DNA from 2 places in the Streptomyces sp. NPDC107500 genome. Region 1 is predicted to be linked to the other one. Evidence: predicted binding sites of a transcription regulator. Region 1 holds the regulator's gene; the other holds the start of a gene.

Region 1 (15,963 bases):
GCCGAAGGCGGCGTTGAGGGACATGACGTTCTCCATGCCCAGCTCCTGGAAAAGCGGCTCGTTGCCCAGGCGCCGTGCCGAGTCACCGGTGCACTTCTCGTCGCCGCCCATGATCGCGAACTTGACGCCCGCGATGTGCAGCAGCTCGGCGAAGGCCTTGGTGGTCTTCTTGGCGCGGTCCTCCAGGGCGCCGGCGCAGCCGACCCAGTACAGGTACTCGACCTCGGTGAGGTCCTCGATGTCCTTGCCGACGACCGGGACCTCGAAGTCCAGCTCCTTGAGCCATTCCAGGCGCTGCTTCTTCGCCAGGCCCCAGGGGTTGCCCTTCTTCTCCAGGTTCTTGAGCATCGTGCCGGCCTCGGACGGGAACGCCGACTCGATCATGACCTGGTAGCGGCGCATGTCGACGATGTGGTCGACGTGCTCGATGTCCACCGGGCACTGCTCGACGCAGGCGCCGCAGGTGGTGCAGGACCACAGGACGTCGGGGTCGATGACGCCGTTCTCTTCGAGGGTGCCGATCAGGGGGCGCTCGGCCTCGGCCAGCGCGGCGGCCGGGACGCCGGCCAGCTGCTCCTCGGACGCCTTCTCCTCGCCCTCCATCGTCTTGCCGCCGCCGGCCAGCAGGTAGGGGGCCTTGGCGTGCGCGTGGTCGCGCAGGGACATGATCAGGAGCTTGGGGGAGAGCGGCTTGCCGGTGTTCCACGCGGGGCACTGCGACTGGCAGCGGCCGCACTCGGTGCAGGTGGAGAAGTCCAGCAGGCCCTTCCAGGAGAACTGCTCGACCTGGGAGACGCCGAAGGTGTCGTCGTCGCCGGGGTCGGTGAAGTCGATCGGCTTGCCGCCCGACGTCATCGGCAGCAGGGCGCCGAGGGCGGTGCCGCCCTTCGCGTCCCGCTTGAACCAGATGTTCGGGAAGGCCAGGAAGCGGTGCCAGGCGACGCCCATGTCGGTCTTCAGGGCGACGGTGATCATCCAGATGAACGAGGTCGCGATCTTCAGGCCGGCGAAGAGGTAGACCAGGTTCTGGAGGGTGGAGACGTCCAGGTTCCCGAGCGCGGAGACGACCGGGTACGAGATGAAGAACGACGCCTCGTAGCCGTCGACGTGGTGGAGGGCGCCCTCCAGCGCGTGCAGCATGAAGATGCAGACGCCGACGATGAGGATGACGGCCTCGACGAAGTACGCCTGGCCGAAGTTGGAGCCGGCGAAGCGGGACTTGCGGCCCGGCTTGTCCGGCCTGCTCAGCTGGCGGATCACGATCAGGACGAGGATGCCGAGCACCGTCATGGTGCCGATGAACTCGACGAAGACGTTGTACGGCGCCCAGTCGCCGATGACCGGCAGGATCCAGTCCGCCTCGAAGAGCTGCCCGACCGCGTTGACGATCGTCAGGAGCAGGGAGAAGAAGCCCACCGCCACGAACCAGTGCGCCACCCCGACGATGCCCCAGCGGTTCATCCGGGTGTGGCCGAGGAACTCCCGGACCACGGTGACGGTGCGCGCTGCGGGATCGTCGGTCCGCGTGCCGGCCGGCACCGGCTGTCCGAGCCGCATGTAGTTGACGATCTGCAGGACGGCGCGGCCGAACAGTGCGACGCCGACCACGATCAGGACCAGCGACACGATGATCGCGGCGAGTTGCATTTGGGGGCTCCTCGGGCCTGCGAGGTTGCGAGGGGATCGATATTACTAAGCGGTAACTTATTCAGTCCGTCCGAGACTACCCCGATCCTCCGCCGCACTGTAGTCGGACGTGCGGTGATCTGCGTCGCTGAGGCAACCCTGACCCGGGGTCGGCCACCGGCCCGGTCGCCGGGTCGGCCGCCGCCCCGGCGCCACGCCGTAGCGGGAAGGCAATTCATATCAAAACGTGATATCCGGCATAGCTTATCCCCGTGCTCTACGGGATCGTCGCCGCCACCGCCTCCTTTCTCCTCGCCGCTCTCCTCGCCGGGGTGCTGCGCACACCCGCCCTCGCCCTCGCCCTCGTCGACCGGCGCCGCCGGCGGCCGGTCCCGCTCTCCGGCGGGGTGGCCGTCGCCCTGGTCACCGCGCTGGTCGCGTGGGCCGGGGACTGGACCGGCGTCGTGCCGCTCGGCTCCGCGGCCGGCCGGCTGCTCCTGGGCGCGTCCGCCGTCGGTCTCCTCGGCCTCGCCGCCGACCTCTGGCGGCTGCGGCGGCGCTGGGTGGTCGCCGGTACGGCCGTCGCGGCGGCGTGCGTCGTGCCGTACGGCGGGACGGGGCCGGTGGCCGGGGTGCTCGCCGTGGGATGGATCACGCTGGTCGCCTCCGCCTTCCGGGGGCTCGACCACGCCGACGGGGTGGCCGGCACGGTGGGGGTCGTGACCGCCTTCGGGGTCGCCGCCTGTGCCGCGGCGGAGCTGCGCGACGGGCTGGCGGTGGCGCTGTTCGCGCTGGCCGCCGCGCTGACCGGACTGCTGCTGCACAACTGGCATCCCGCGCGGATCGCGCTCGGTGCCTGCGGGGCGCTCTTCGCCGGGTTCCTGCTGGCCGGGGCCGCCGTGTTCACCCGCGAGGGCTACGCGCCCGCGAGCGGCGCGGCGGTGCTGTTCGCGCTGAGCGTGCCGGTCTGCCTGGACGTCGTACTCGTCCTGCTCTCGCGCCGGCTGGCCGGGCGGCCGCCGCTGCGGGGCGGGCCCGACCATCTCGCCCACCGGCTGCGCCGGCTCGGGCTCACTCCGCAGGGCGCCGCGGTGGTCGTCGGCGGGGCGTCGTGCGGGGCGGTCCTCGTGGGTGTGCTCGTGCACACCGGGCGGCTGGACGGGACGGCGGTGTGGTGGGTGGCGGGCGGTGCGGCCGCCGCGCTGGCGGGACTGCTGCGGGTGCGGGTGTACGGGCCGCGGCACGGGGCAGGGGCGGCAGGGGTGCCGGGACAGGTGCCCGGTCGGCTCCAGGCGCGGGTGCGGACGGAGGGGCCGGTGTCCGGTCGGCCGCAGGCACGGGTGCGGCGGCCGCGTACGGAGTCCCCGCTGCCTCCCGAGGCGGTCGGACCCCCTGGGGGTGCATCCTCCCGGAGGTCGATTTTCCCGGTTCGTCAGGCCAGACGGACCGAAGAAGCGCAGGTCAGCGCTCCGTTGCGTGTAAGGAACGGATAAGAGTTGAGTCGGCTCGACTCACCTCTGTTGACCGCACGAAGGCCGTCATGCACACTTGAGCCTGTTCCACTCAAGTCAGCTGGAGGTTATTCACCATGGCACGTGCGGTCGGCATCGACCTGGGCACGACTAATTCCGTCGTCAGCGTTCTGGAGGGCGGCGAGCCCACCGTCATCACCAACGCCGAGGGCGCCAGGACCACGCCGTCCGTCGTCGCCTTCGCCAAGAACGGTGAGGTGCTGGTCGGCGAGGTGGCCAAGCGTCAGGCGGTCACGAACGTCGACAGGACCATCCGGTCGGTCAAGCGCCACATGGGCACCGACTGGAAGATCAACCTGGACGGCAAGGACTTCAACCCGCAGCAGATCAGCGCCTTCGTGCTGCAGAAGCTGAAGCGGGACGCCGAGTCCTACCTGGGCGAGAAGGTGACCGACGCGGTCATCACCGTCCCGGCGTACTTCAACGACGCCGAGCGCCAGGCCACCAAGGAGGCCGGCGAGATCGCGGGCCTGAACGTCCTGCGCATCGTCAACGAGCCGACCGCCGCCGCGCTGGCGTACGGCCTCGACAAGGACGAGCAGATCATCCTCGTCTTCGACCTCGGTGGCGGTACCTTCGACGTCTCGCTGCTGGAGATCGGCGACGGCGTCGTCGAGGTGAAGGCCACCAACGGTGACAACCACCTCGGTGGTGACGACTGGGACCAGCGCGTCGTCGACTACCTGGTGAAGCAGTTCCAGGCCGGCCACGGCGTGGACCTGTCCAAGGACAAGATGGCCCTCCAGCGTCTCCGCGAGGCCGCCGAGAAGGCCAAGATCGAGCTGTCCTCGTCCACCGAGACCTCGATCAACCTGCCCTACATCACGGCCTCCGCCGAGGGCCCGCTGCACCTGGACGAGAAGCTCACCCGGGCGCAGTTCCAGCAGCTCTCGGCCGACCTGCTGGAGCGCTGCAAGACGCCGTTCCACAACGTCATCAAGGACGCCGGCATCCAGCTGTCCGAGATCGACCACGTCGTCCTCGTCGGCGGCTCGACCCGTATGCCGGCCGTCGCCGAGCTGGTCAAGGAGCTGACCGGCGGCAAGGACGCCAACAAGGGCGTCAACCCGGACGAGGTCGTCGCCATCGGCGCCGCCCTTCAGGCCGGTGTCCTCAAGGGCGAGGTCAAGGACGTCCTGCTCCTCGACGTCACCCCGCTGTCCCTCGGCATCGAGACCAAGGGCGGCATCATGACCAAGCTGATCGAGCGGAACACGACGATCCCGACGAAGCGTTCGGAGATCTTCACCACCGCCGAGGACAACCAGCCCTCCGTGCAGATCCAGGTCTACCAGGGCGAGCGCGAGATCGCGGCGTACAACAAGAAGCTCGGGATGTTCGAGCTGACCGGTCTGCCCCCGGCGCCCCGCGGCGTCCCGCAGATCGAGGTCGCCTTCGACATCGACGCCAACGGCATCATGCACGTGACCGCGAAGGACCTGGGCACGGGCAAGGAGCAGAAGATGACCGTCACCGGCGGCTCCTCGCTGCCGAAGGACGAGGTCGACCGGATGCGCCAGGAGGCCGAGAAGTACGCGGAGGAGGACCACGCCCGCCGCGAGGCCGCCGAGTCCCGCAACCAGGGCGAGCAGCTCGTCTACCAGACGGAGAAGTTCCTCAAGGACAACGAGGACAAGGTCCCGGGCGAGATCAAGACCGAGGTCGAGGAGTCCGTCGCCGAGCTGAAGGAGAAGCTCAAGGGCGAGGACACCGCCGAGATCCGCACCGCCACGGAGAAGGTCGCCGCCGTCTCGCAGAAGCTGGGCCAGGCCATGTACGCCGACGCCCAGGGCGCGCAGGCCGCCGGCGGCGAGGCCCCGGGCGCCGGTGCCACCGCCGGTGACGGCGACAAGGCCGACGACGACGTCGTCGACGCCGAGATCGTGGACGACGAGCGCAAGGACGGTGCCGCGTGACGGAGGAGACCCCGGGCTTCGACGAGAAGCCCGACGTCCCCTCCGGCGCCAGCCCTGACGACGCCGAGCCGAAGGCCGCCGCCCCCTCTTCGGAGGAGGGCGCGGCCCCGGCCGGGGACGCTAGCGAGAACGCGGGCCTGGTGGCCCAGCTGGACCAGGTGCGCACCGCGCTCAACGAGCGCACGGCGGACCTCCAGCGGCTCCAGGCCGAGTACCAGAACTACCGCCGCCGCGTGGAGCGGGACCGCGTCGCGGTCAAGGAGGTCGCCGTCGCGAACCTCCTGACCGAACTGCTCCCGATGCTGGACGACATCGGCCGCGCCCGGGAACACGGGGAGCTGGTCGGTGGCTTCAAGTCCGTCGCGGAGTCGCTGGAGACGGTCATCGCCAAGATGGGCCTCCAGCAGTTCGGCAAGGAGGGCGAGCCCTTCGACCCGACGATCCACGAGGCCCTGATGCACTCCTACGCACCGGACGTCACCGAGACGACCTGCGTGGCGATCCTCCAGCCGGGATACCGGATCGGCGAGCGCACCATCCGCCCCGCGCGGGTGGCCGTCGCCGAGCCGCAGCCCGGCGCGCAGACCGTCAAGCCGGCCGAGGAGAGCACCGAGGCCAAGGACGGCTCCGACGCCGCGGAGAACAAGGAGAACGGTGGCCCGGAGGAGGGCTGACGTCAGTAGGCGAAGCGGGAAGGAGGGACGTCGGGGATGAGCACCAAGGACTTCATCGAGAAGGACTACTACAAGGTCCTCGGCGTCCCCAAGGACGCCACCGAGGCCGAGATCAAGAAGGCGTACCGGAAGCTCGCCCGCGAGTACCACCCGGACGCCAACAAGGGGAACGTCAGGGCCGAGGAGCGCTTCAAGGAGATCTCCGAGGCCAACGACATCCTCGGTGACCCCAAGAAGCGCAAGGAGTACGACGAGGCCCGCGCCCTCTTCGGCAACGGCGGTTTCCGTCCGGGGCCGGGCGCGGGCGGCGGCGGCACCTTCAACTTCGACCTGGGCGACCTCTTCGGAGGCGGCGCCCAGGGCGGGGGCCAGGGGGGCGGCGCCGGCGGCTTCGGCGGCGGCCTCGGGGACGTCTTCGGCGGCCTGTTCAACCGCACCGGCGGTGGTCCCGGCACCGGCACGCGAACCCAGCCGCGGCGCGGCCAGGACATCGAGTCCGAGGTCACGCTGAGCTTCACGGAGGCCATCGAGGGTGCCACGGTGCCGCTGCGGATGTCCTCGCAGGCGCCCTGCAAGGCCTGTTCGGGCACCGGCGACAAGAACGGCACACCGCGCGTGTGCCCGACCTGCGTCGGCACCGGCCAGGTCGCGCGGGGCTCGGGCGGCGGCTTCTCGCTCACCGACCCGTGCCCGGACTGCAAGGGCCGCGGCCTGATCGCCGAGGACCCCTGCGACGTCTGCAAGGGCTCCGGACGCGCCAAGTCCTCCCGGACGATGCAGGTCCGCATCCCGGCCGGGGTGTCGGACGGGCAGCGCATCCGGCTGCGCGGCAAGGGCACGCCGGGCGAGCGGGGCGGACCGGCGGGCGACCTGTACGTGGTCGTGCACGTCAAGGAGCACTCCGTCTTCGGCCGCAGGGGCGACAACCTCACGGTCACCGTGCCGGTCACCTACGCCGAGGCGGCCCTCGGCGGCGAGGTGCGGGTGCCGACCCTGGGCGGTCCGCCCGTCACGCTGAAGCTTCCGCCGGGCACGCCCAACGGGCGCACCATGCGGGCCCGCGGCAAGGGCGCGGTCCGCAAGGACGGCAGCCGGGGCGACCTCCTGGTCACCGTCGAGGTGAGTGTTCCGAAGGACCTGACGGGGAAGGCTCGTGACGCGCTGGAGGCGTATCGCGAGGCGACCGCGGACGAGGATCCGCGGGCGGAGTTGTTCCAGGCCGCGAAGGGAGCTTGATGGGGATGGACGGTCGTCGACGCAACCCGTATGAACTGACCGAGGAGACCCCGGTCTACGTCATCTCGGTGGCGGCCCAGCTCTCCGGTCTGCACCCGCAGACCCTGCGCCAGTACGACCGCCTCGGCCTGGTCTCCCCGGACCGCACGGCCGGGCGCGGCCGGCGCTACTCGGCCCGCGACATCGAGCTGCTCCGCCAGGTGCAGCAGCTGTCGCAGGACGAGGGCATCAATCTGGCCGGAATCAAGCGCATCATCGAACTGGAGAACCAGGTCGCCGCGCTCCAGGCCCGCGTGGCGGAGATGGCCGACGCCCTCGACGGGGCGGCGACGGCGATGCGCCAGCGCGAGGCGGCGGTACACGCGTCGTACCGCCGTGACCTGGTCCCTTACCAAGAGGTACAGCAGACCAGCGCCCTGGTCGTGTGGCGTCCCAAGCGCCATGGCCAGACCCCGGACTGACCCCGGGTCGGCAGACGGCGCAAGGGTGAACGGCATCGACAGCCCCGGAGGTCCGATCGGACCTCCGGGGCTTGTTCACAACGGTGCTGTCTCATTGGTCTAGTACTTCTTGACGATTTGGTGAAGACAGCGTTGGCTTCCTTCACCAGGAGTCACCTGGGTCACCAGGGTCACCCGGACCTGGACCACCGGGGCCCACCTGGGTCACCGACAGCACCCGTGTGTTCGGAAGGTAAGCGCAGTGAGCAGCCGTGCCCGTCGTACCGCCATATCCGTGGCCGCGTCCCTGATGACGTTCTCGCTGGCCTCCTGCGGCGTCCTGGGCGCCTCGGACAGCAGTGGTGAGGCGAGCCCGACCAAGGGCAACGACATCACCGTCGGCCTGCTGCTGCCGGAGAAGGAGAACACGCGCTACGAGCAGTTCGACTACCCCTTCTTCAAGGCCAAGGTCGGCGAGCTCACGAACGACGCGGGCAACGTCAAGTACGCCAACGCCGAGGCGAGCGCGTCGAAGCAGAACGAGCAGATGCAGCAGATGATCGACGACGAGGTCGACGTGATCGTGCTGGACGCGGTCGACTCGCAGTCCATCGGGGACGGCGTGCAGAAGGCCAAGGACGCCGGCATCCCGGTCATCGCCTACGACCGGCTGGCCGAGGGCCCGATCGACGCGTACATCTCCTTCGACAACGAGCTGGTCGGCGAGGTGCAGGGCCGCTCCCTCCTCGACGCGCTCGGCGGCGCGGACAGCTCCGACAAGATCGTCATGATGAACGGTTCGCCCACCGACCCGAACGCCAAGCAGTTCAAGGCCGGCGCGATGTCCGAGCTGAACGGCAAGGTGACGATCGCCCAGTCCTTCGACACCAAGGACTGGAAGCCGGAGAACGCCATGGCGAACATGACCGAGGCGATCGGGAAGATCGGCAAGAGCAACATCGCGGGCGTCTACTCCGCCAACGACGGCATGGCGGGCGGCATCATCAAGGCCCTGGAGGACGCGGGCGTCACCGACCTGCCGCCGATCACCGGCCAGGACGCGGAACTCGCCGCGGTGCAGCGGATCGTCACCGGCGAGCAGTACATGAGCGTCTACAAGTCCTACCCGCAGGAGGCCGAGAACGCCGCGGAGATGGCCGTGGCGCGGGTCCAGGGCCGGGACATCCAGTTCGACGCGCTGGCCCGCGACAAGGTCGACAGCCCCACCGACAAGGGCATCCCCGCCCAGCTCGTCCCCGTCGTCGCCCTCACCCAGGGAAACATCGACGAGACGGTCATCGCCGACGGCTTCTACAAGGTCAGCGACATCTGCACGGCGAAGTTCGCGGACGCCTGCGCGGAGATCGGCCTGAAGAAGTAGTCGCGGTGCGAGCCTGGTTCCACGCCCCGGTCATACCCTCCGCAACCGGTACTTTCCCTCCCGCGTCCCCGTTCGAGCCGTGTTGCGGAGCCGGTCCCGGCCGCGCATAGTTGCGCTGCGGAGGAGCCGGAACCGGGGGGTGGGATGGGCGATGGCCGGGCACGGGGCTCAGGAGCATCCGCACGGTGCCGACCGGCTGTGCGCGGCAGGGGACCGCGTCTACTCCCGGGCCGTACGGCGCGGCCGGGTGCCGCGCCAGGACGCCGAACCGGTCCCCTGCCTCCTCGAACTCGCCCTGCTGCACCCCGACCCCGACGACATGGACTGGCTGGTGCCGACCTCTCCGCAGGAGGTCATGACGCGGCTGCTGCGCGGGGTCCACGACGAGGTCAGCGCGAGTCAGCGGCGGGTGGGCTCGGCGGTGGAGGCCTTCGAGTGGTACGCGGGGCTCGGCCGGCTCATCCACGCCTCCGCCGGGACGGAGAGTTCGGCGATCCGGGTCCTCGACGGGCTGGCCCGCATCCAGGCCGCCATGGACGAGGCGACGCAGGCGTGCACGACGGAGGTCCTGACCGTGCAGCCCGGCGGCATCCGGCGTGAGGCGGAGCTGTCGGAGGGGCTGCACCGGGCGCTGGCGCTGCGCGGGCGCGGGGTGCGGATGCGGGACCTGTACACGCACGTGGCCCGGCACGGCCAGGGCCTGCTCAACTACCTCGAGCTGATGGGCGACGCGGTCGAGGCCCGCACGCTGGACGAGGTCATCGACCGTCTCATCCTCTTCGACCGCACCGTCGCCTTCATCCCGGCCAACACCGACCGCACCATGGCCCTGGAACTGCGCCACCCCGCGCTGGTCTCCTACCTGGTCACGGTCTTCGAACGCCTCTGGCGCCTGGCGATCCCGCTCTCCGCCGCCCTCCCCGACACCGGCATCGAGGGCATCTCGCACCGCGAGCAGTCCATCGCGGCGCTGCTGGCGGAGGGCCACCAGGACGCGGTGATCGCCGAGCGGCTGGGCATAAGCGTCCGCACGGCCCGCGCGCACATCGCCCGCCTCTCGGAGACCCTGGGCGCGGCGAGCCGCACCCAACTGGGCGTCCGCATAGCCCAGGCGGGCCTGGACGGCACCTCCCAGGGCGTCCCCGCCCCCGTCATCCTTCCCGGTCAAGAATCCCCGACTGCCCGATGAGATACCCGAGCTGAGCCCTGCTCTCGCTGCCGAGGGTGGCGGCGAGTTTGGCGATGTGGACGCGGGCGGTGCGGACGTTCATGCCGAGGCGTTCGGCGATGACGTTGTCCGTGTGGCCCTCGACGAGGAGGGCGGCTATGGCGTGTTGGCGGGGGGTGATGCCGTTGAGGGTGGGTTGTTCGACGGCTTGGGGGTGCATGGGGGTGGCGAGGCGCCAGAGGCGGTCGAAGGTGTTGACGAAGTAGGTGATGAGGGCGGGGTGGCGGACTTCGAGGGCGAGGGTGCGGTCGGCGCTGGCGGGGATGAAGGCGACGGTGCGGTCGATGATGATGAGCCGGTCGGTCACCTCGTCGAGTGTGCGGGCCTCGACGTCGCCGGTCAGTCGCTCGTAGCGGACGCGTTGGTAGGGGGCGTGGCGGGCGGTGTGCTGGTACAGCGCCCGCATTCGCGCGCCGCGGTCGAGGAAAGCCTGGTCCCGCTCCATCGCCCCTTCGAGGATGTCGGGGTGTTTGCTCACGTGGGAGTCGTGCGGCTGGATGGCGAGCAGTTCTCTCCTGCCCTCGGCCATGGCCTCCTCGATGGCCTGGCCCGTCCGTCTCTTGCCACTGAGGATCCTGAGGGCGGGGGTGTCCTCGATGTCGCGGGTTCCCAGGCGTATCAGGGGCTCGAAGACATCGGCCATGCGCTGCCCGCGGCGTCGCTCGTCGGCGATGCGGTCCTCCGAGGACCGGAGCAGGCGTTGCAGCGCGACGGGCGGTGCGACAGGCTCCAGCCGGTTCAGGTTGTCCACGGCCGGGTGCAGTAGCCCGATGTCGATGAGACAAGGCGCCGTTGTCGCTTCGGCGCTGGACACATGGCCCTCGCGCAGTGCCCGGGAGTAGAGATCGAGACCCGCATCGCACAGTTCTTCATCCCCGTGCCGGTGCGCCCCGTCCGTCATGAACGCTTCTCTCCTCCCAGACTCGGGGACGCCTGCTCCAGAATCCCCGACTGGGCTATGAGATAGCCGAGTTGGGCTCGGCTTCCGCTGCCGAGTACCGTCGCCAGCTTCGCGATGTGTGCTCGGCAGGTGCGCACGTTCATGCCGAGGCGGCGGGCTATCGCCTCGTCCACGTGGCCTTCCACCAGAAGCTTGGCTATCGAGTGCTGGATGTCGGTGATGCCGTCGGGGGCGGTCTCGTAGGGAGCGCCGGCGGTCAGGGGGACGGCGCGACCCCACATGAACTCGAAGACCTTGATCAGGTAAATGACGAGGCCGGAGTGGCGGATCTCCAGCGCGACCTGGCGGTCGTCGCGAACCGGGATGAACGCGACTGTGTCATCGCAGATGATCAGACGCTCGACCAGTTCATCGATGGTCCGGTACTCGGCCTTTCCGTTGGAGAACCGGTCCACGTAGGCCAGCCGTTCAGCGCTGTACCGGGCCGTGTGCTGGTACAGCGTCCTGATGCGCACCCCGCGTTCGGTCAGTGTCTTGTCCCGCTCCAAGCCCTCGACGAGACGGCGTTCCGGATGCCGGGCGCTGGGCTGGACTGTCAGTACCTCGTTCTTGCACTGAGTCGTGGCCAGATCAAGAGCGGAGTTGATGCGGTCGAGCCCCTCCAGCACGGTGATGGAGTGGATCGGCGCCGCGCCCTGTGCGCTGAGAGTCAGGAACGGTTCGAAGACCTCGGCGAGTTCGACCGATGTCCGCCTGCGGTCGGCGATCTCGCGCTCGATGGGATTGAGCCGCTGTGCCAGAGCGATCGACGGGGGGACGGGGCGGAGCCAGTCGGCGTCGTCCGGGTCGGGGTGCAAGAGGGCCAGTTCTATGAGGCAAGGTGCCTGGCCGGCCTCTGCGCGAGCGATACGTCCCGTGCGCAGCGCGTTCGCGTAGAGACGTCCGCCCTCCTCGCACAGTTCAGTGATCCCGTGAGCATGTGCCTCATTGGTCCGATTCGTAGTCAAATCTCCACCCCCCAGGGTCCTGAACATGCAGGAACATGATGCACCGATTGTGTGGCCATGACGTGCCTATATGAGCCATCGTCTTATCCGACGGGGGAAGAGGGGACCTTCAAGTGAGGACGAAGCCGACTATGTCTAAGAGAATGCTTCGCTCGGTGCTTGTCGCCGCCTTCTCCGCCGTTGTGGCCTTCGGAGCGCTGAATGGCCTCGTTACTGCGCAGGGCGACGAGCGAGCGAACGGTGTCGAGTCAGTGGAGGTGTCCGCCGGACAGGATGCGGCCGCAGTCACGGACGACACGGTGTGGTCCTGACATGACGACGCCACCCGACGACCGCTCCTTCCGCCGAGAAATGGCCACCGCCTACCGTTCCGGCTGGCACTTCATCGACCTGGTCACCGCGATCCCCCACCCCGGTGACTCCCTGATGGTGACCGTCTTCGGCGAGCCGGTCGTCGTCACGTTGGACGAGGACGGCGATGTGCGTGCGTACCGGTGTCTGCGGCGGCCTCGGGGGGCGCCGCAGCCCGTGCGCTGTGCCATCCGGTACGGAATGATCTTTGTGAACCTGGACCAGCGGGACCACCGGCTCGCGCCGCCGGAGGTCTCCGACATCAGGACCATCTCGGCCACCCCCCGCAGCGCCTGACGCGATTCCCCCGTCGTAACAAATCGCTCAGGTGCTTCCCCCCGGCAGCGGCGTCACCGTGACCTGAACACGGTGACGCCGCTGTCGTATGTATGGGTATGTGCGGGTACCGCGGATTCCTGAGCCTGGCTGAAAAGCTCCTGCCCGTGTCGGATCGCGTCCTGATCTCGCCCGGGTTCCGTCCGGATGCCCCGACGGAACCCGTGGCCGACCCCCCTTGAGTGAAATAGACTCAACTTTGTGTACGTTGTTTGAGTCAGCACTGGGAGACATGGAGACACGGAGGAGAGCCAGAACGTGGACGCCGAGCTGACCAACCGGAGCCGGGACGCCATCAACGCGGCCAGCAGCCGGGCCGTGACCGAGGGGAACGCCGACCTCACCCCCGCCCACCTGCTGCTGGCCCTGCTCCAGGGGCAGGACAACGAGAACATCACCGACCTGCTCGCCGCCGTCGAGGCCGACCTGGCCGCCGTGCGGACCGGCGCCGAGCGCATCGTCGGCGGGCTGCCCAGCGTGACCGGGTCCACGGTCGCACCCCCGCAACCCAGCCGTGAGATGCTCGCCGTGGTCGCCGACGCCCAGGCACGCGCCAAGGAACTCGGGGACGAGTACCTCTCCACCGAGCACCTGCTCCTCGGCATCGCCGCGAAGGGCGGCGCGGCCGGTGAGGTACTGGAGGGGCAGGGTGCCAGTGCGAAGAAGTTGCAGGAGGCCTTCCGCAAGGCGAGGGGTGGACGCCGCGTGACCACCGCCGACCCCGAGGGTCAGTACAAGGCGCTGGAGAAGTTCGGTACGGACTTCACCGCCGCGGCACGGGACGGGAAGCTCGACCCCGTCATCGGGCGAGATCAGGAGATCCGCCGGGTCGTGCAGGTGCTCAGCCGGCGCACCAAGAACAACCCCGTCCTCATCGGCGAGCCCGGTGTCGGCAAGACCGCCGTCGTGGAAGGGCTCGCCCAGCGGATCGTCAAGGGGGACGTGCCCGAGTCGCTGAAGGAGAAGCGGCTGGTGGCGCTGGACCTCGGCGCCATGGTGGCCGGGGCCAAGTACCGGGGTGAGTTCGAGGAGCGGCTGAAGACCGTGCTCGCCGAGATCAAGGACTCGGACGGGCAGATCATCACCTTCATCGACGAGTTGCACACCGTCGTGGGGGCCGGCGCCGGCGGGGACTCCGCCATGGACGCCGGGAACATGCTCAAGCCCATGCTGGCGCGCGGCGAGCTGCGCATGGTGGGCGCCACCACGCTGGACGAGTACCGGGAGCGGATCGAGAAGGACCCCGCCCTCGAACGGCGCTTCCAGCAGGTGCTCGTCGCCGAGCCGACCGTCGAGGACTCCATCGCGATCCTGCGCGGGCTCAAGGGGCGCTACGAGGCGCACCACAAGGTGCAGATCGCCGACAGCGCGCTGGTGGCCGCCGCCAGTCTGTCCGACCGGTACATCACCTCCCGGTTCCTGCCCGACAAGGCCATCGACCTCGTCGACGAGGCCGCCTCGCGGCTGCGCATGGAGATCGACTCCTCGCCCGTCGAGATCGACGAACTCCAGCGCGCCGTCGACCGGCTGAAGATGGAGGAGCTGGCGATCGGCAAGGAGACCGACGCCGCCTCGCTGGAGCGCCTGGAGCGGCTGCGCCGCGACCTCGCCGACAAGGAGGAGGAGCTGCGCGGCCTCAACGCCCGCTGGGAGAAGGAGAAGCAGTCCCTCAACCGGGTCGGCGAGCTGAAGGAGAAGCTCGACGAACTGCGCGGGCAGGCGGAACGGGCCCAGCGGGACGGTGACTTCGACACCGCCAGCAAGCTGCTGTACGGCGAGATCCCGGACCTGGAGCGCGACCTGGAGGCCGCCTCCGAGGCCGAGGAGGAGGTCGCCAGGGACACCATGGTCAAGGAGGAGGTCGGCGCCGACGACATCGCCGACGTGGTCGCCTCCTGGACCGGCATCCCGGCCGGGCGGCTCCTGGAGGGCGAGACGCAGAAGCTGCTGCGCATGGAGGACGAGCTGGGCAGGCGGCTCATCGGGCAGAGCGAGGCCGTACGGGCCGTGTCCGACGCCGTACGGCGGAGCAGGGCCGGGATCGCCGACCCCGACCGGCCGACCGGGTCGTTCCTCTTCCTCGGCCCCACCGGCGTCGGCAAGACCGAGCTGGCCAAGGCGCTCGCCGACTTCCTCTTCGACGACGAGCGGGCCATGGTCCGCATCGACATGTCGGAGTACAGCGAGAAGCACAGCGTCGCGCGGCTGGTGGGCGCGCCGCCCGGATACGTCGGGTACGAGGAGGGCGGCCAGCTCACCGAGGCGGTGCGGCGGCGGCCGTACACCGTCGTGCTCCTCGACGAGGTGGAGAAGGCCCACCCCGAGGTCTTCGACATCCTGCTCCAGGTGCTCGACGACGGGCGCCTCACCGACGGACAGGGCCGCACCGTCGACTTCCGCAACACCATCCTGGTCCTCACCTCGAACCTGGGCAGCCAGTACCTGGTCGACCCGACCACCGGCGAGGCGGAGAAGAAGCAGCAGGTGCTGGAGGTGGTCCGCAGCTCGTTCAAGCCGGAGTTCCTCAACCGGCTCGACGACCTCGTGGTCTTCTCGGCGCTCAGCAAGGAGGAGCTGAGCCGGATCGCGCGGCTCCAGATCGAGGGCCTGTCCCGGCGCCTCGCCGAGCGCCGGCTCACCCTGGAGGTCACCGACGAGGCCCTGGCCTGGCTGGCGGAGGAGGGCAACGACCCGGCGTACGGCGCCCGCCCGCTGCGCCGCCTCGTCCAGACCGCGATCGGCGACCGGCTGGCCCGGGAGATCCTGTCCGGCGAGATCAAGGACGGCGACGCCGTCCGCGTGGACCGGTTCGGCGACGGTCTGATCGTGGGACCGGCGGCGGAGGGCAAGACCCTCTGAGGGAGCCGTGAAGAACGTCGGCGGCCCGTCACCCCGGGTGGGTGGCGGGCCGCCGTGCGTCACATCGTGAACGCCGTGAACCGCACCAGCGCCGTCCCGGCGTCCTCGTGCACCACCCGCACCCGCACGGCGTGCGCGTCCACGCCCTCCGGCAGCCCCTGCTCGGGGCCCAGGTCCAGACACAGGTCGGCTTCGGCGCCCAGGCAGGACTCGGTGCCGGGCGCGGGAGCGTCCGGATAGGTGTGTATCAGCCAGTCCTGGACACCCGTGCGGGGCATGCGGAAGGCGGCGCTGTAGTGAATGTCCTGGAAGCCCATCACCGTGCACGCACCGGTGGGCCGTGCCCCGGCCGGCAGGACGGCCCCGCCGAACGCCAGCGCCTCGGAGCAGGGGACCCGTTCCTCGGTCCGCCCGCCTCCGTCACGCCCGCTTCCCTCCCGCCCGCCCTCGTCGCGTCCGTCCGACTCCGAGAAGAC
Region 2 (15,963 bases), on a different contig from region 1:
CGATGTTCGAGGCGGCCCTGGCCGGACTCACCGCCACCCTGGGTCCCGACCACCCCTGGGTGCTCGGCTGCGCCCTGTGCGCCACCGGCGCGCGCAACTTCAACGGCCGGTTCGCCGACGCGGTGGAACTCGGCCGGGACACAGTGCGCCGGGCCCAGCGCACGCTGGGCGGGGAGCACCCGCTGACCCTTTCCTGCCAGGTCGCCCTGGCAGCCGACCTGCGGGCGGCCCGGGAGCACGAGGAGGCCGGGAAGCTGGAGGAGGACGGGCTGCTGGGTCTGACCCGGACGCTCGGCGCCCAGCATCCGCACACCCTCTCCGCCCGTCAGCGCACCCGCCCGTACTGGGACTTCGAGCCCTACCTCGGCTGAGAGGCGCCGGCGACCACGAAGAGGCCGTGGACGACGACGAAGAGGCCGGCCCCGGGAACGGGGCCGGCCTCTTCGGTCAGGTGGCGGGGCTCAGGCCTCAGGCCTCGAAGACCTCACGCACCAGCTGCTCCTGCTCGGCCTGGTGCCGCTTGGCGGAACCGACGGCCGGGGACGAGCCGTGCGGGCGCGAGATGCGGCGCAGGCGCTCGCCGTGCGGGATGTCGGCGCCGACCGCCAGGTCCAGGTGGTCGATCAGGTTGAGCGCGATGAACGGCCAGGCACCCTGGTTCGCCGGCTCCTCCTGGGCCCACAGGTACTTCTCGGCGTTCGGGTACTTGGCGATCTCCGCCTGGAGCTCGGCACCCGGCAGCGGGTACAGGCGCTCGATGCGGATGATGGCCGTGTCGGTCACGCCGCGCTTCTTCCGCTCGGCGTCGAGGTCGTAGTAGACCTTGCCGGCGGTGAAGACGACCTTCTTGACGGCGGCCGGGTCGACCGAGTCGTCGCCGATGACCGGGCGGAACTGGCCCGTCGTGAACTCCTCCGCCTTCGAGGCCGCGGCCTTCAGGCGCAGCATCGACTTCGGGGTGAAGACGACCAGCGGCTTGTGGTGCGGGTTGTGCACCTGCCACCGCAGGAGGTGGAAGTAGTTCGACGGCAGGGTCGGCATCGCGACCGTCATGTTGTTCTGCGCGCAGAGCTGGAGGAACCGCTCCGGGCGGGCCGAGGAGTGGTCCGGGCCCTGGCCCTCGTAGCCGTGCGGGAGCAGGAGCGTCACGCCGCTCGTCTGGTTCCACTTCTGCTCGGCCGACGAGATGAACTCGTCCACGACCGTCTGCGCGCCGTTGACGAAGTCGCCGAACTGCGCCTCCCACATCACCAGCGCGTCGGGGCGGGCCAGCGAGTAGCCGTACTCGAAGCCCATCACCGCGTACTCGGAGAGCAGCGAGTTGTAGACGTTGTACCGGGACTGGTCCTCGGACAGGTACAGCAGCGGCGTGAACTCGTCACCCGTCTCGCGGTCGATGACGACCGCGTGGCGCTGGCCGAAGGTGCCGCGCTGCGAGTCCTGGCCGGAGAGCCGGACCGGCACGCCCTCCAGGAGCAGCGAACCGACGGCGAGGGTCTCGCCCATGCCCCAGTCGATGGTGCCGTCCTCGACCATCGCCGCCCGGCGCTGGAGCTGCGGCAGCAGCCGCGGGTGCACCGTGACGTGGTCGGGGATGTTGACCTGGGACTCGGCGATCCGCTTGACCGTCTCGGCGCTGACCGCGGTGTTCACCGCGACCGGGAACTCGGCCTGCGGCTCCGAGGGCTCGGCGGAGGCGGGCTGCGAGGCGGCCTCGCGGACCTCGGTGAAGACCTTCTCCAGCTGCCCCTGGTAGTCCTGGAGCGCCTGCTCGGCCTCTTCCAGGGTGATGTCGCCGCGACCGATGAGGGACTCGGTGTAGAGCTTGCGCACCGAGCGCTTCTTGTCGATCAGGTCGTACATCAGCGGCTGGGTGAAGGCCGGGTTGTCGGTCTCGTTGTGCCCGCGGCGGCGGTAGCAGATGAGGTCGATCACCACGTCCTTGTTGAACGCCTGGCGGAACTCGAAGGCCAGCCGCGCCACGCGGACGCAGGCCTCCGGGTCGTCGCCGTTCACGTGGAAGATCGGGGCCTCGATCATGCGGGCCACGTCGGTGGCGTACATCGAGGAGCGCGAGGACTCCGGGGCGGCGGTGAAGCCGACCTGGTTGTTGATGACGACGTGGACCGTGCCGCCGGTGCGGTAGCCGCGCAGCTGCGACATGTTCAGGGTCTCGGCCACCACGCCCTGGCCCGCGAAGGCCGCGTCGCCGTGGATCGCCACCGGCAGGACGGTGAAGTCCGTGCCGCCCTTGCCGATGATGTCCTGCTTGGCGCGCGAGACGCCCTCCAGGATCGGGTCGACCGCCTCCAGGTGCGAGGGGTTGGCGACCAGCGAGACCTTGATCTGCTCGCCGTCCAGGCCGGTGAAGGTGCCCTCGGCGCCCAGGTGGTACTTCACGTCACCGGAGCCGTGCATCGACTTCGGGTCGAGGTTGCCCTCGAACTCGCGGAAGATCTGCGCGTACGACTTGCCGACGACGTTGGCCAGCACGTTGAGCCGGCCGCGGTGGGCCATGCCGACGACGACCTCGTCCAGGCGCGACTCGGCCGCCGAGTCGATGACCGCGTCGAGCAGCGGGATGACGGACTCGCCGCCCTCCAGGGAGAAGCGCTTCTGGCCGACGTACTTGGTCTGCAGGAAGGTCTCGAAGGCCTCCGCCGCGTTCAGCCGGCGCAGGATGCGCAGCTGCTCCTCGCGCTCCGGCTTGGTGTGCGAGCGCTCGATGCGGTCCTGGATCCACTTGCGCTGCTTCGGGTCCTGGATGTGCATGAACTCGATGCCGGTGGTGCGGCAGTACGAGTCGCGCAGCACGCCGAGGATGTCGCGCAGCTTCATCAGGGACTTGCCCGCGAAGCCGCCGACCGCGAACTCGCGCTCCAGGTCCCACAGGGTGAGCCCGTGCTCGGTGATGTCCAGGTCGGGGTGCTTGCGCTGCTGGTACTCCAGCGGGTCGGTGTCGGCCATGACGTGGCCGCGGACCCGGTAGGAGTGGATCAGCTCGAAGACGCGGGCGGCCTTGGTGACGTCGTCGTCGTGGCTGGCGTCGATGTCCTTGAGCCAGCGGACCGGCTCGTAGGGGATGCGCAGCGCCTTGAAGATCTCGTCGTAGAAGCCGTTCTCGCCGAGGAGCAGGTTGGCGACCTGGCGCAGGAACTCGCCGGAGGCGGCGCCCTGGATGACCCGGTGGTCGTAGGTCGACGTGAGCGTCATGACCTTCGAGATGCCGAGCTTGTTCAGGGTGTCCTGGCTGGTGCCCTGGAACTCCGCGGGGTAGTCCATGGAGCCGACGCCCATGATGACCGACTGGCCGGGCATCAGGCGGGGCACGGAGTGGACGGTGCCGAGGCCGCCGGGGTTGGTCAGGGAGACCGTGACGCCGGAGAAGTCGTCCATCGTCAGCTTGCCGTCGCGGGCGCGGCGGACGATGTCCTCGTAGGCCTGCCAGAACTCGAAGAAGTTCAGCGTCTCGGCCTTCTTGATCGCCGCGACGACCAACTGGCGGTCGCCGTTGGGCTTGACCAGGTCGATGGCGAGACCGAGGTTGACGTGCGCGGGCTTGACGAGGGTCGGCTTGCCGTCCTTCTCGCCGAACGCGTAGTTCATCGTCGGCATGGCCTTGATGGCCTGCACCATCGCGTAGCCGATCAGGTGCGTGAAGGAGATCTTCCCGCCCCGGGCGCGCTTGAGGTGGTTGTTGATGACGATGCGGTTGTCGAACAGCAGCTTCACCGGGACGGCGCGCACGGACGTGGCCGTGGGCAGCTCCAGCGAGGCGTTCATGTTCTTCGCGACCGCGGCGGCCGGGCCGCGCAGGGTCACCAGCTCGGGGCCCTCGGGGGCCGCGGCGGCGGCGTCCTTCGAGGGCGCGGCGGGCGCGGCGGGCGCGGCGGCCTTCGCCTGCGGCTGGGCCGCGGGCTTGGCCGGCGCGGCGGCGGGCTTGGCGGCCGGAGCCGCGGGAGCCGCGGCGGCGGGCTTCGCGGGGGCGGCCGGCTGCGCGGGCGCCTTCGGCTGGGCCGGGGCGGGAGCCTGCGCCTGTGGTGCGGGGGCGGCCTGTGGCGCGCTGCCGGAGTCCGTGGCCGTGGCCGCGGGGGCGGCGGCCTGGGCCGCGGGCGCCCCGGGCTTGTAGTCGGCGAAGAAGTCCCACCAGGCTCGGTCCACGGAATTCGGGTCCTGGAGGTACTGCTGATAGATCTCGTCAACGAGCCACTCGTTGGCACCGAACGCGGCAGCGGGGTTCTTGCCCGCTTGGTCGGTGTCGGTCGAGATGCTCGAGTTACTGGGGGACTGTGGCGACACGGCGAGAACCGCCCTCTTCCGCTTCACAAGATGGTGGACAGCGGGAATCAAGGCTACGCCTTGCCGACCCCGAAGGTCAGGCCGGGCCCGTTCATCGTCGCGTAAGTCACATTGCAGACGGTGTTTCGGCGCTGGAAATGGCGGGAAACAAGCGAGGTTCTGCTGCGCGTGGGAAGAGCGGAGCGGGACCCGGCGCCGGGAAAACGCGGGCCTGTCCCTGATCACACGTGTCCGCCAGGGCGGATGCTCGTGGATCTTGAAGCTCCGCTTCGCACCCTACGTCAACCCGGCGCCGACGGCAGGCCCGGAAGAGTGATGAGAATCCGGCAGCCGCGCTCGGATTCGGCCACGCCGATCCGGCCGCCGTGCAGATCCACCGCCCAGCGCGCGATCGCGAGCCCCAGACCGGTGCCGCCGTCGCTGCCCGGACCGTGCGGACGGGACACCGAACCCCGGTTGAACCGCTCGAACACCCGGCGCCACTCCGAACGCGGAATGCCGGGGCCCTCGTCGAGGACTTCCAGTTCGAGCGACTCGGGCAGCTCGCCGCGGCGCGCGCGGACCGTCACGCGGCCGTGCGGCGGGCTGTGCTTGACCGCGTTGTCGATGAGGTTGGCGACGACCTGGTGGATGCGCTCGGGGTCGGCGTGCGCGGTCAGCTCCGGCGGGAAGACGTCGAGCGCCAGGTGGACGTCGGTACGCGTGTGGCTGCCCGAGCCGGAGGCGATGCCCGCGCGGGCCGAGGCGACCATGTTGGCCTCCTTGAGCACGCCGGACAGGTACGGCCAGACCTCGAAGCGCCGCTTGCGCAGCGGTATCACGCCGTTGTCCAGGCGGGAGAGGTCCAGCAGCGTCTCCACCAGCCGGCCGAGCCGCTCGGTCTGGCCGAGCGCGGTCCGCATGGTCTCCGGGTCGGCCTCGGTGACGCCGTCGACGATGTTCTCCAGCACCGCGCGCAGGCCCGCGATGGGGGTGCGCAGCTCGTGCGAGACGTTCGCGACCAGTTCCTTGCGCTGGAGGTCCTGCGCTTCCAGGTCGTCGGCCATGCGGTTGATGGTGACGGCCAGATCGCCCAGTTCGTCGCGGCGGTTCTCGCGCACCCGGCGCGTGTAGTCGCCGTGCGAGATGGACCGGGCCACCGCGTTCATCTCGTCCAGCGGCGCGGTCAGCGAGTGCGCCACGAACTGGGTGATCAGCAGCGTGGCGATCATCGAGAAGACCGTGATGAAGCGCAGCTCCGTCTTGGTGTGCACCGCGATCACCGACAGACCCGTGGTGATCAGCACCGACGTGACGACCAGCGCGCCCAGCTTGGTCTTGACCGAGAACGGGCGTACGCCGCCCCAGGGCTCCCCGGCGATGCGGGGGCCGGGGCTCCTCCGTGCGGCCTCCCGCCCTCGGCTCATGGCGTCGGCGTCTCCAGCGCGTAGCCCACGCCGTGCACGGTGCGGATGCGCTCGGCGCCGATCTTCCGGCGCAGTGCCTTGATGTGGCTGTCCACGGTCCGGGTGCCGGAGGCGTCCGCCCAGTCCCACACCTCGGCCAGCAGCTGTTCGCGGGAGAGCACCGCGCGCGGGGTGTTCGCCAGGCAGACCAGCAGGTCGAACTCGGTGGGGGTGAGGTGGACGTCCTCGCTGCGCACCCGCACCCGGCGCTGCGCGTGGTCGATCTCCAGCTCGCCGAGGCGCAGGATGCCGCTGCGCGGCGTCGAGGCCGCCACGACGGCCCGCTCCACCCGGCGCAGCAGCACGTGCACGCGCGCGGCCAGCTCGCGCATGGAGAACGGCTTGGTCATGTAGTCGTCGGCACCCACGCCGAGCCCGACCAGCATGTCCGTCTCGTCGTCGCGCGCGGTGAGCATCATCACCGGCACCGGCCGCTGGGCCTGCACGCGCCGGCAGACCTCCAGGCCGTCGAAGCCCGGCAGCATGATGTCGAGGATCAGCAGGTCGGGCTGCCATGCCTCGGCCGTGTCGACGGCGGACGGACCGTCGCCCGCCGTCTGCACCAGGAACCCCTCGGCGCGCAGGCGGGTCGCGATGGCGTCCACGATCGTCTGGTCGTCCTCGACCACCAGCACCCGGCGCTGTGCGCCCTGGGTGGCCGCGGCCGAGCCGTTGTGGGAGGTCTGTGTCTGCTCCATCGCCCGCCCCTGAGGTGTGCTTTCCGGAATCCGTGGGGTGATCCCATGACTGCGATTGACGCTTGAATGATCCGTGTCAGAGCAGCAGCGTACGGGGAGTCCCCACGGCATTGCTATCCAGGACCGACGCCGAGATGAACGACGTCCGGAACGCCCCGGGCAACGGGGATCTCTTCGGTACGCACCTGCTGGAAACCGGCATTACGCAAGGTTTCTTCGAATTCCGGAGAGGGCTGCGCAGACCATACGGCAAGTACCCCGCCGGGCCTCAACAGCCGTGCGCAGCCCGCCAGTCCGGACGGTCCGTACAGCCCGTCGTTGCCCTCGGTGACGGTCCAGCCGGGGCCGTTGTCGATGTCCAGGCAGAGCGCGTCGTACGTGTCGGAAGTCTCATTGACGTAGGTCACCAGGTCCGCCTCGACGATCTTCGTGCGCGGGTCGGCCAGCGCCCGCGCCGACAGGGCGGAGAGCGGCCCGGAGCGGTGCCAGTCGATGACGGCGGGCTCCCGCTCGATGACCGCGATCCGGCCCCAGCGGGGGTCGGCCGCCGCGTGGGCGAGCGAGAAGCCGACGCCGAGCCCGCCGATGAGCAGGTGCGGCGCGGTCCGCCCGCCGGACCCGGCGAGCGCGTCGGCCGCCGCGTCGACCAGCCGCCGCTCGGAGCGCCCGTCGGAGGTGTCCATCAGGAAGCAGCCGTTCGCGATGATCTGGAGCAGCGCCCCGTGCCGGCGCAGGACGACCTCGCCGTACGGGCCCTCCCTGCGGTCCAGCACCTCGGGGGCCTCGCGGAAGTCGGGGGAAGTGATGGCCATCGGCCCATCCTGGCAGGAATGCCGCGCGGGCCGGGAGCGCTTTTCGTGCACGGGTCCCGGGCCCCGCGACAGTGATCGCTCACAGCGAACACCCGTGGGGGAACAATCGGAGGCTCCCTTTCATTGAGTCGATGTAACTCAACTTGACTGCCGAAGGGGAGATCATGGCTGCTGAGTCCGCCGCCTTCACACCGCTCACCCTGCCCGTGCTGCCGCTCGACGACGAAGTGGTCCTGCCCGGCATGGTCGTCCCCCTGGACCTGAGCGACGCCGAGGTACGGGCAGCGGTGGAGGCCGCCCAGGCCGCCGCCCGGTCCGAGCCAGGCAAGCCCAAGGTCCTGCTCGTTCCGCGCATCGACGGCACCCACGCCGCCACCGGCGTCCTCGGCACCGTCGAGCAGGTCGGCCGCCTCGCGGACGGCGACCCGGGCGCCCTGATCCGCGGCCGGGGCCGGGTGCGCATCGGCGCCGGTACGACCGGGCCCGGCGCCGCGCTCTGGGTCGAGGGCACGCGCGTCGACGAGACCGTGCCCGACCCGCTGCCCGGCCAGGTCGCCGAGCTGGCGAAGGAGTACAAGGCGCTCGCCACCGCCTGGCTGCGCAAGCGCGGCGCCTGGCAGGTCGTCGACCGCGTCCAGGCCATCGACGACGTCTCCGCGCTGGCCGACAACTCCGGATACTCGCCGTTCCTCACCACCGAGCAGAAGGTCGAGCTGCTGGAGACCGCCGACCCGGTGGCCCGCCTGAAGCTCGCCACCCAGCAGCTGCGCGACCACCTCGCCGAGCAGGACGTCGCCGAGACCATCGCCAAGGACGTCCAGGAGGGCGTCGACAAGCAGCAGCGGGAGTTCCTGCTGCGCCGCCAGCTCGACGCGGTGCGCAAGGAGCTGCGCGAGATCAACGGCGAGCAGGACGGTGAGGAGTCCGACGACTACCGCGCCCGTGTCGAGGCCGCCGACCTGCCCGAGAAGGTCCGCGAGGCCGCGCTCAAGGAGGTCGACAAGCTGGAGCGGTCCTCCGACCAGTCGCCCGAGGGCTCCTGGATCCGCACCTGGCTCGACACGGTCCTGGAGATGCCGTGGAGCGAGCGCACCGAGGACGCCTACGACATCCAGGGCGCCCAGGCCGTGCTCGACGCCGAGCACGCGGGCCTGGAGGACGTGAAGGAGCGCATCACCGAGTACCTCGCCGTGCGCAAGCGGCGCGGCGACCGGGGCCTCGGCGTCGTCGGCGGCCGGCGTGGCGGTGCCGTGCTGGCCCTGGTGGGGCCGCCCGGCGTCGGCAAGACGTCGCTCGGCGAGTCCGTCGCCCACGCGATGGGCCGCAAGTTCGTCCGCGTCGCCCTCGGCGGCGTCCGCGACGAGGCCGAGATCCGCGGCCACCGGCGTACCTACGTCGGCGCGCTGCCCGGCCGGATCGTGCGGGCGATCAAGGAGGCGGGGTCCATGAACCCGGTCGTCCTGCTCGACGAGATCGACAAGGTCGGCTCCGACTTCCGAGGCGACCCCGCCGCGGCCCTGCTCGAAGTCCTCGACCCGGCCCAGAACCACACCTTCCGGGACCACTACCTGGAGGTCGAGCTGGACCTGTCCGACGTCGTCTTCCTTGCCACCGCCAACGTCCTGGAGGCCATCCCGGAGGCGCTGCTCGACCGCATGGAGCTGGTCCGCCTGGACGGCTACACCGAGGACGAGAAGGTCGTCATCGCGCGTGACCACCTGCTCCCGCGCCAGCTGGAGCGGGCCGGACTCGACGCCGGGGAGGTCACGGTCGACGAGGGCGCGCTGCGCAAGCTCGCGGGCGAGTACACCCGTGAGGCGGGCGTGCGCACCCTGGAGCGGTCGATCGCCCGGCTGCTGCGCAAGGTGGCGGCCCAGCACGAACTGGGCGAGCGGGAGCTGCCCTTCACCGTCACCGACGCCGACCTGCGCGGCCTGATCGGCCGGCCGCACCACGTGCCCGAGTCCGCCCAGGACCCGGCGGAGCGGCGCACCTCGGTGCCGGGCGTGGCCACCGGCCTCGCGGTCACCGGCGCGGGCGGCGACGTCCTCTACGTCGAGGCGTCGCTGGCCGACCCGGAGACGGGCGCGGCCGGCCTCACCCTGACCGGTCAGCTGGGCGACGTGATGAAGGAGTCGGCGCAGATCGCGCTGAGCTTCCTGCGCAGTCACGGAGCCGAGCTGGAGCTGCCGGTGGGCGACCTGAAGGACCGGGGAGCGCACATCCACTTCCCGGCGGGCGCGGTCCCCAAGGACGGCCCGAGCGCCGGCGTCACCATGACCACGGCCCTCGCCTCGCTGCTCTCCGGCCGGCTGGTCCGCACCGACGTGGCGATGACCGGTGAGGTCTCGCTGACCGGCCGGGTCCTGCCGATCGGCGGGGTCAAGCAGAAGCTGCTCGCGGCGCACCGGGCGGGGGTCACCACGGTGATCATCCCCAAGCGCAACGAGCCCGACCTGGACGACGTCCCGGCGGAGGTGCTGGACAAGCTCGACGTCCACGCCGTCAGCGACGTCCGCCAGGTGCTGGAACTGGCGCTCGCCCCCGCGACCAACGGGGCGGTGCGTACGACTCCGGTCGCGGCGTGACGGACGCTGCCGGACGGGACGGAGGCCCGGATGCCCTGAGGGGGTCCGGGCCTCCGCCGTGCGTGCGGGGGGACTATGACTCGGGAACCACCTCGCGGGCCAGGCGGACCAGGTCGGGGATGGCCGGGTGGGCCGGGGTGCCACGCCTCCAGGCCAGCACCAGGGGGACCGGCGGCGCGTCCGTGAGGGGCCGGTAGGCGATCGCGGGGTGGAGATGCAGCCGCGGGGTGGCCGAGGTCGAGACGCCGACCGCCCGGCCGGCGGCGATCGCGGTCAGCCACTCGTCCGTGTTGGTGACCTCGATCGTCGCCGTGGGCCGCAGCTCCGGCGGCCACAGGTCGAGCGTGGTGGTTCCGGCCACCGTGTTCAGGGCGATCGGCCACGACCGCAGGTCCGCCAGCGTGAGGGACTCCCGTCCTGCCAGCTCGCTGTCCGCGGGGACCACCGCCACCCGCTCCTCCCGCTTCAGCAGCTCCGTGATCAGTCCCGGCGCGTCCAGCGCCCCGCGCAGCAGCGCCACGTCGACCTCGCCGCGGGTCAGCCCGGCCGTGCGGTCGTCGATCCGGCGCAGCTCCAGCGGTACGTCCGGGTGCTCCTCGTCCCAGCGGCGCAGCAGCGGGACGGTGTGGTCGCCGAGCGCCGCCCAGGGGTGGCCGAGGCGCAGCGGCAGCGCGCCCAGCGAACGCGGGTCGAACACCGCGTCCACGGCCGCCAGCGCGGCCGCCGCCCGGTCCCGGAAGCCGCGCCCGGCGGCCGTCAGCTCCAGGTGGTGCGTGGAGCGGTCCACGAGGCGGGTGCCGAGGTGGGTCTCCAACTGGCGCAGCGTGCGGGAGAGCGCGGGCTGGCCGGTGTGCAGGCGCGCGGCGGCACGCGTGATCGTGCCCTCCTCGGCGATCGCGAGGAAGGCCCGCAGATGGCGCAGCTCCATGGTCATGCCTCGGGAGCATAACCGCGGACGAACGGGCATTTCACGGGCCGCGCCCGGATTCCTAGCGTGGAAGCCATGGCAGAGACGACCCCCGCGGCCCTCGCCGCGCAGCCCGCGGTCAACCCCACCTCCCGCACCACCGTCGCCCCGCCCGGCGCGGGCAGCCTCACCGGCATCGCGATGGTGCTGGCCGGCACGGTCTCCGTGCAGTTCGGCTCGGCCGTGGCGGCCCTGCTGTTCCCGCGGGCCGGTGCCTTCGGCGTGGTGGCACTGCGGGTGACGCTCGCGGCGCTGCTGCTGATGGCGGTCTGCCGTCCCCGCCTGCGTGGCCACAGCCGCTCCGACTGGGCCGTCGTGACCGCGTTCGGGGTGGCCCTGGGCGGCATGAACCTCCTCTTCTACCAGGCGATCGAACGGATCCCGCTCGGCCCGGCCGTCACCCTGGAGGTGCTCGGCCCGCTCGCCCTGAGCGTGTTCGGCGCCCGGCGCGCCCTGAGCCTGGTCTGGGCCGCGCTGGCCCTCGCCGGGGTCGCCCTTCTCGGGCACGAGGGCTTCGCCGAACTGAGCCCGGCGGGTGTCGCCCTGGCCCTCGGCGCGGGTGCGATGTGGGCGGCGTACATCGTCCTCAACGCGCGGGCCGGCGCCCGCTTCGCCCGCCTCGACGGGCTGGCCCTGGCGATGACCGTCGCAGCGCTGCTGAGTCTCCCGCTCGGCATCGGGTCGGCGGGTACGGCGCTGCTCCAGCCGCCGGTCCTCGGCCTCGGGGCGGCCGTGGCCCTGCTCTCCTCCGGACTGCCCTACACCCTGGAACTCCTGGCCCTGCGGCGGCTTCCGGCACCCACGTTCGCGGTCCTGATGAGCCTGGCCCCGGCGGTCGCGGCGCTGGCCGGCTTCCTCGTCCTGGACCAGGGCCTCTCCCTGCCGCAGTGCCTGGCCGTCGCGCTGGTGGTGGCGGCGAGCGCCGGCGCGGTGCGGACGGGGAGGCGGGGCGCCGGGGACGGCGGCCGGGCCCGGTGACGCGGGCCGGGGCCGGCCGCCCCGGCCCCGGGCGGCCGGCCCCGGCTCCGGGTCAGCCGTTGGCGAGGGCCTGCACGCGGTCGAGGGCGCCGTTGAACCTGTTGTGGTCGCCGACCGTCGGACCGGACGACGTGTACTGCCACATCGTGTAGTAGCCCCAGCCGGCCGGCAGCGTGCCCACCGACGCGGCGTACCGGGCGATCCACAGCGGGTTGTTCGCGGCGAAGCCGCCGTAGTTGCCGGTGCACTGGGTCCACCAGCTGGTGGCCGTGTAGATCACGGCGTCCCGGCCGGTGCGGGCCTTGTACGTGTTCAGGAAGTCGCGGATCCAGGAGACCATCTGGCTCTGCGTCTTGCCGTAGCAGGCGGCGCCGTACGGGTTCCACTCGATGTCGAGTGCCCCCGGCAGCGTCCTGCCGTCCCTGGACCAGCCGCCGCCGTGGTCGACGAAGTAGTTGGCCTGGGCGGCGCCGCTCGCGCTGTCCGGGGTGGCGAAGTGGTAGGCGCCGCGGATCATCCCGACGTTGTACGAGCCGTTGTACTGCTGGGCGAAGTACGGGTTGGTGTAGTACGTCCCCTCGGTGGCCTTGACGTAGGCCCACTTGACCCCGCTGTTCCACAGGGTCGACCAGGCCACGTTGCCCTGGTGGCTGGAGACGTCGACGCCCTCCGTCTGGGCGGCGTCGCCCGGGACCGGGGTGCCGTGACTCCCGTCGTGCTCGAGGACGCCCATGCCCATGTGGGCGGAGCCGCGCGGCGGGGTGTCGGCGGCCGACGCCGCCTGCGCGGGGAGGGCGGACACCAGGGAGAGGGCGGCGAGCAGGATCCCGGTGACGGCGAGACGCCGGCCGCGGGCCGATCCGGATCTGTGCACGAGCATGACGTGCCTCCGATGGCTCGGTGGGGGATGCGTGCGCGGGGAGGAGAACCCGTGCGTGGCGTGGGCATGCCATTCGTGGGTCCGGTGAAGACGCTACGCACGTAGAACGGGAGGTGGGAAGGGGGGCCGGAAGCTGCCGTTGGTCTAAGCCTGCGAAATACTTGCCGAGCTGCGGTGATGGCGGGCCGTGGCGGAAACTTTCAGGACCGGGAAAAACGAGGCAGGGGCTGACGTGCACGAAAGCGGGAACGGCGACGGTCGCGGAGTCGAGTCGGAGCTTGCCGGCAGTGGTGTGAACCAGCCGGAGTTCCTGGCGCTGGAGCGGGAGTTGACGGTGCTGCTGCGGCGTGCCCGGGCCAACCAGGGCGAGATGGCCCGGGAGGTCCACCCCGACCTGGAGTCGTCCGCGTACGGCCTTCTCGTGCGGCTCGGGGAGTGCGGCGGGCAGCGGGCCACCGACCTCGCCGCCTACATCGGCGTCGGCAAGGCCACCATGTCCCGGCAGCTGCGCGCCCTGGAGGAACTCGGCCTCGTCGCCCGCGAACCCGACCCCGCCGACGGCCGCGCCTGGCTCGTCACCCTGACCCAGGAGGGCCAGGACCGCGTCGGCCGGGTGCGCGAGGCCCGCCGCGCCCGCTACGCAGGCCGGCTCGCCGACTGGGACCCGCGCGAGGTCTCGGAACTGGCCCGCCTGCTGCACGAACTGAACCGCGGGATGGAGAAGTAGCCCCGGCCCCCGCGCCTCACAGCTCCGCGTACACCACCGTCGCGTCGTCGTGGGTCTTGCCGCGGCCGAGGTGCGCGCGGGTGCCCGCCGCGTCCGTCCGCTCCAGCTCCCGTACGCGGTCCACCAGGGCCCGCGGGCCCCGCTTGCGCAGCAGGGTGAGGCAGTCCGCCCAGTCGCCCTCCCGGAACTTCTCCACCCACCGCCCGGCCCCGTCCGTCAGCGCCGCCAGGGTCCGCACCCCGCCGCGCGGCAGCACCCCCGTCACCGCGCGCGCCGCCACCGCCGGATCGGCCGCGGCCGTGAAGAAACCGCCCTCCTTGTTGCGCAGGTTGGCGTCCACCATCGCGTCCGTGGCGAGCGCCGAGCGGGGGATCCGGGCCAGCCGGTCGTCCAGGACGGCCGAGACCGCCCCGTCGGGCGCCTCCACCAGCAGGGCGGAGTCGGAGAGGACCAGGTACTCGACCTCGGCGGGGGACCAGCGCGCGAGGACCACGGTTGCCTGCGGGGTGCGCGGGTGAGAAAGGTCACAGGTTTCCGCGTGTGCCGCGGAGGTACGCGCGATGGCGCGGGACAGCGCGTCGACGAGGGGGACATCCGGCAGTGAAACGGTCAGTTCGGTCAGCGCGCCGCCGAGGTGGGCCGTGAACCAGGGCACCGAATGCAGACACCCCGTCCCGGTCCGCGGGGGTGTCACCCCGTCCAGCACGACGAGTGAGCCGCCCTGCCCCGAGGCCGGTAGTCCGACGCTCGCGAAGTCCTCGTTGGGGTGGTCGGCCAGTCCGGGTTCCGAGACGAGTTCGGTGCGCATCCGGCCAGTCTGCACGACCCCTTCACAGTGTCCGCAAAAGGCTGGCACCCTCCACGGATTCCCCCGGAACTCGCGCGCCGGTGCAGGTCAGGCGCCTGATTTGGGGTGGAATCACATGCCCGGACGACACGTGGCGGCACATAGTGCCACCGCCCGTCGCAGACGTCCAACCGGCTCGCCGCGCACCCGAGTCGCACGCGCCAGGGGAACTTGCCCACCAACTCCCGTCCGGGGTTCACTCCTTCGGGTGGCGGGTCGGATGATGCATGCTCACCACCCACCGGCACTGGGAGGGTCGGGAAACTGCGGGGGGCCTGCCCCGCTCACGCGGTCTCCCCGCCCGGCGCGCTGCCGGCGGCCGGGGCACGGCCCGGAGCTCGGCGGAGGATGCCTGCGCCGACCGGCCAGTTGACGGAGCGCCACCCGGGCCCACGGGTACACGAGTGAGGAATGCGAGCACCGGTGCAGAAGACGCGGCCTCGTCGCACAGACAAGCAGACGGCCTCCGCGGGGAGCGCGGAGCGCACCCCCGGCACCTCCACCCCTCCGCCGCCGGAGGCCCCCGTCGGCAAGGGCCGTCCCACCCACGTACGCAACCGCCTGATCGTCGCCGTGGCGGTCGTGGCCGCGGCCGTCGCGGCGGCCGGCGCCCCCTCGGTCGTGACCGCCTCCGGGCAACTGCACGACTCCCAGGAACTGGTGACGCTCGCCGAACGCACCCAGGGCGCGCTCAGCCTCGCCCACTCCCTCGCCGACGAGCGCGACGAGGTCACCCCCTACATCGCGGCCGGCCGGCCCGAGGACAAGGCGCCCTCCGAGCAGCGCAGCGCCCGCGTGGACCGGCAGGTCGAGGAGTTGCGCGCCGACGCCGACACGCCCTCCTCCCTGCGCGAGGACCTGAACGCCATCGCCGCCCTGCGCCGGTCCGCCCTCACCGGCAAGAGCACCGCCCTCGAATCCCACCAGGCGTACTCCGAGGCCATCACCGAACTCCACGCCCTGGCCGAGGAGCTGGCCGAGGAGATGCCGCCCCGCGCGGGCGCCGGTGCCTACGCGCTGGCCGAACTGGACACCGCCGTCCAGCAGACCGCCGCCACCCGTGGCCTGCTGCTCGCGGCGCTCTCCGTGCCCAGCAGCACCCGGACCGTCATCGACCCGATCACCGGCCTGCCCACCGAGACGACCAGCTCCTCGGACGCGGACGCCAAGCAGCGCGACGCGCTCGCCGCCGCCGCCCAGCAGGCCCGGGTGCGCTCCGACGCCGCGCTCGCCGACTTCCGCGAGGGCGCCCCCAAGGAGGCGCGGAGCAGCTTCGACGCCACCGTCGCCGGGCCCGAGGTCAACTCCGCCGAGAAGTACCTCGCCGGGCTCACCGACGAACCGACGCTCTCCGACGACGACCTCGGCACCAGCACCAAGCGGCTCGACGCCGCGCTCTCCGCCCGCGTCGACGCGATGCGCGGCGCCGAGTCCGCCCTCTACGAGAAGCGCACCACGGCGCTGGAGCAGCTGCGCGACGACGACGTCACCGCGCTGGAGATCCGGGTCGCCGCCCTCGGCGCCCTGATCCTGCTCGCCCTCGGCATCGCCACCGCCATGGCCCGCACCCTCACCCGCCCGCTGTCGGTGCTGCGCCGGGGTTCGGCCCGGCTGGCCGGCGCGGAGGACATGGCGGCCGAGGAGCCGGTCGCCTTCACCGGGCGCAACGACGAGTTCGCCCAGGTCGTCCGCTCCGTCAACGCCCTGCACGCGCACGCCGCG

What was found. The regulator HspR, encoded in region 1, represses chaperone genes until heat shock. The targets are predictions, from matches to a motif close to TTGAGNNNNNNNNNCTCAA.
Region 2: the regulator HspR is predicted to act here: its motif matches at 7,378-7,396, upstream of lon (endopeptidase La).

What each region holds. Positions count from the first base shown of each region.
Region 1 is NZ_JBVJPF010000005.1:434,531-450,493, forward strand. It holds gene ACZ67M_RS22355 ((Fe-S)-binding protein) at 1-1,647, opposite strand, end outside; gene ACZ67M_RS22360 (MraY family glycosyltransferase) at 1,899-3,119, shown strand; gene dnaK (molecular chaperone DnaK) at 3,215-5,074, shown strand; gene grpE (nucleotide exchange factor GrpE) at 5,071-5,748, shown strand; gene dnaJ (molecular chaperone DnaJ) at 5,785-6,984, shown strand; gene ACZ67M_RS22380 (heat shock protein transcriptional repressor HspR) at 6,990-7,445, shown strand; gene ACZ67M_RS22385 (sugar ABC transporter substrate-binding protein) at 7,687-8,805, shown strand; gene ACZ67M_RS22390 (helix-turn-helix transcriptional regulator) at 8,957-9,994, shown strand; gene ACZ67M_RS22395 (helix-turn-helix transcriptional regulator) at 9,957-10,934, opposite strand; gene ACZ67M_RS22400 (helix-turn-helix transcriptional regulator) at 10,931-11,968, opposite strand; gene ACZ67M_RS22405 (Rieske (2Fe-2S) protein) at 12,254-12,589, shown strand; gene clpB (ATP-dependent chaperone ClpB) at 12,887-15,487, shown strand; gene ACZ67M_RS22415 (hypothetical protein) at 15,547-15,963, opposite strand, start outside.
Region 2 is NZ_JBVJPF010000003.1:140,252-156,214, reverse strand. It holds gene fxsT (FxSxx-COOH system tetratricopeptide repeat protein) at 1-371, shown strand, start outside; gene ACZ67M_RS12295 (multifunctional oxoglutarate decarboxylase/oxoglutarate dehydrogenase thiamine pyrophosphate-binding subunit/dihydrolipoyllysine-residue succinyltransferase subunit) at 469-4,299, opposite strand; gene ACZ67M_RS12290 (sensor histidine kinase) at 4,581-5,705, opposite strand; gene ACZ67M_RS12285 (response regulator transcription factor) at 5,702-6,442, opposite strand; gene ACZ67M_RS12280 (spermidine synthase family protein) at 6,556-7,254, opposite strand; gene lon (endopeptidase La) at 7,419-9,842, shown strand; gene ACZ67M_RS12270 (LysR family transcriptional regulator) at 9,916-10,776, opposite strand; gene ACZ67M_RS12265 (EamA family transporter) at 10,846-11,787, shown strand; gene ACZ67M_RS12260 (lysozyme) at 11,840-12,667, opposite strand; gene ACZ67M_RS12255 (MarR family winged helix-turn-helix transcriptional regulator) at 12,900-13,394, shown strand; gene ACZ67M_RS12250 (protein phosphatase 2C domain-containing protein) at 13,411-14,202, opposite strand; gene ACZ67M_RS12245 (sensor histidine kinase) at 14,653-15,963, shown strand, end outside.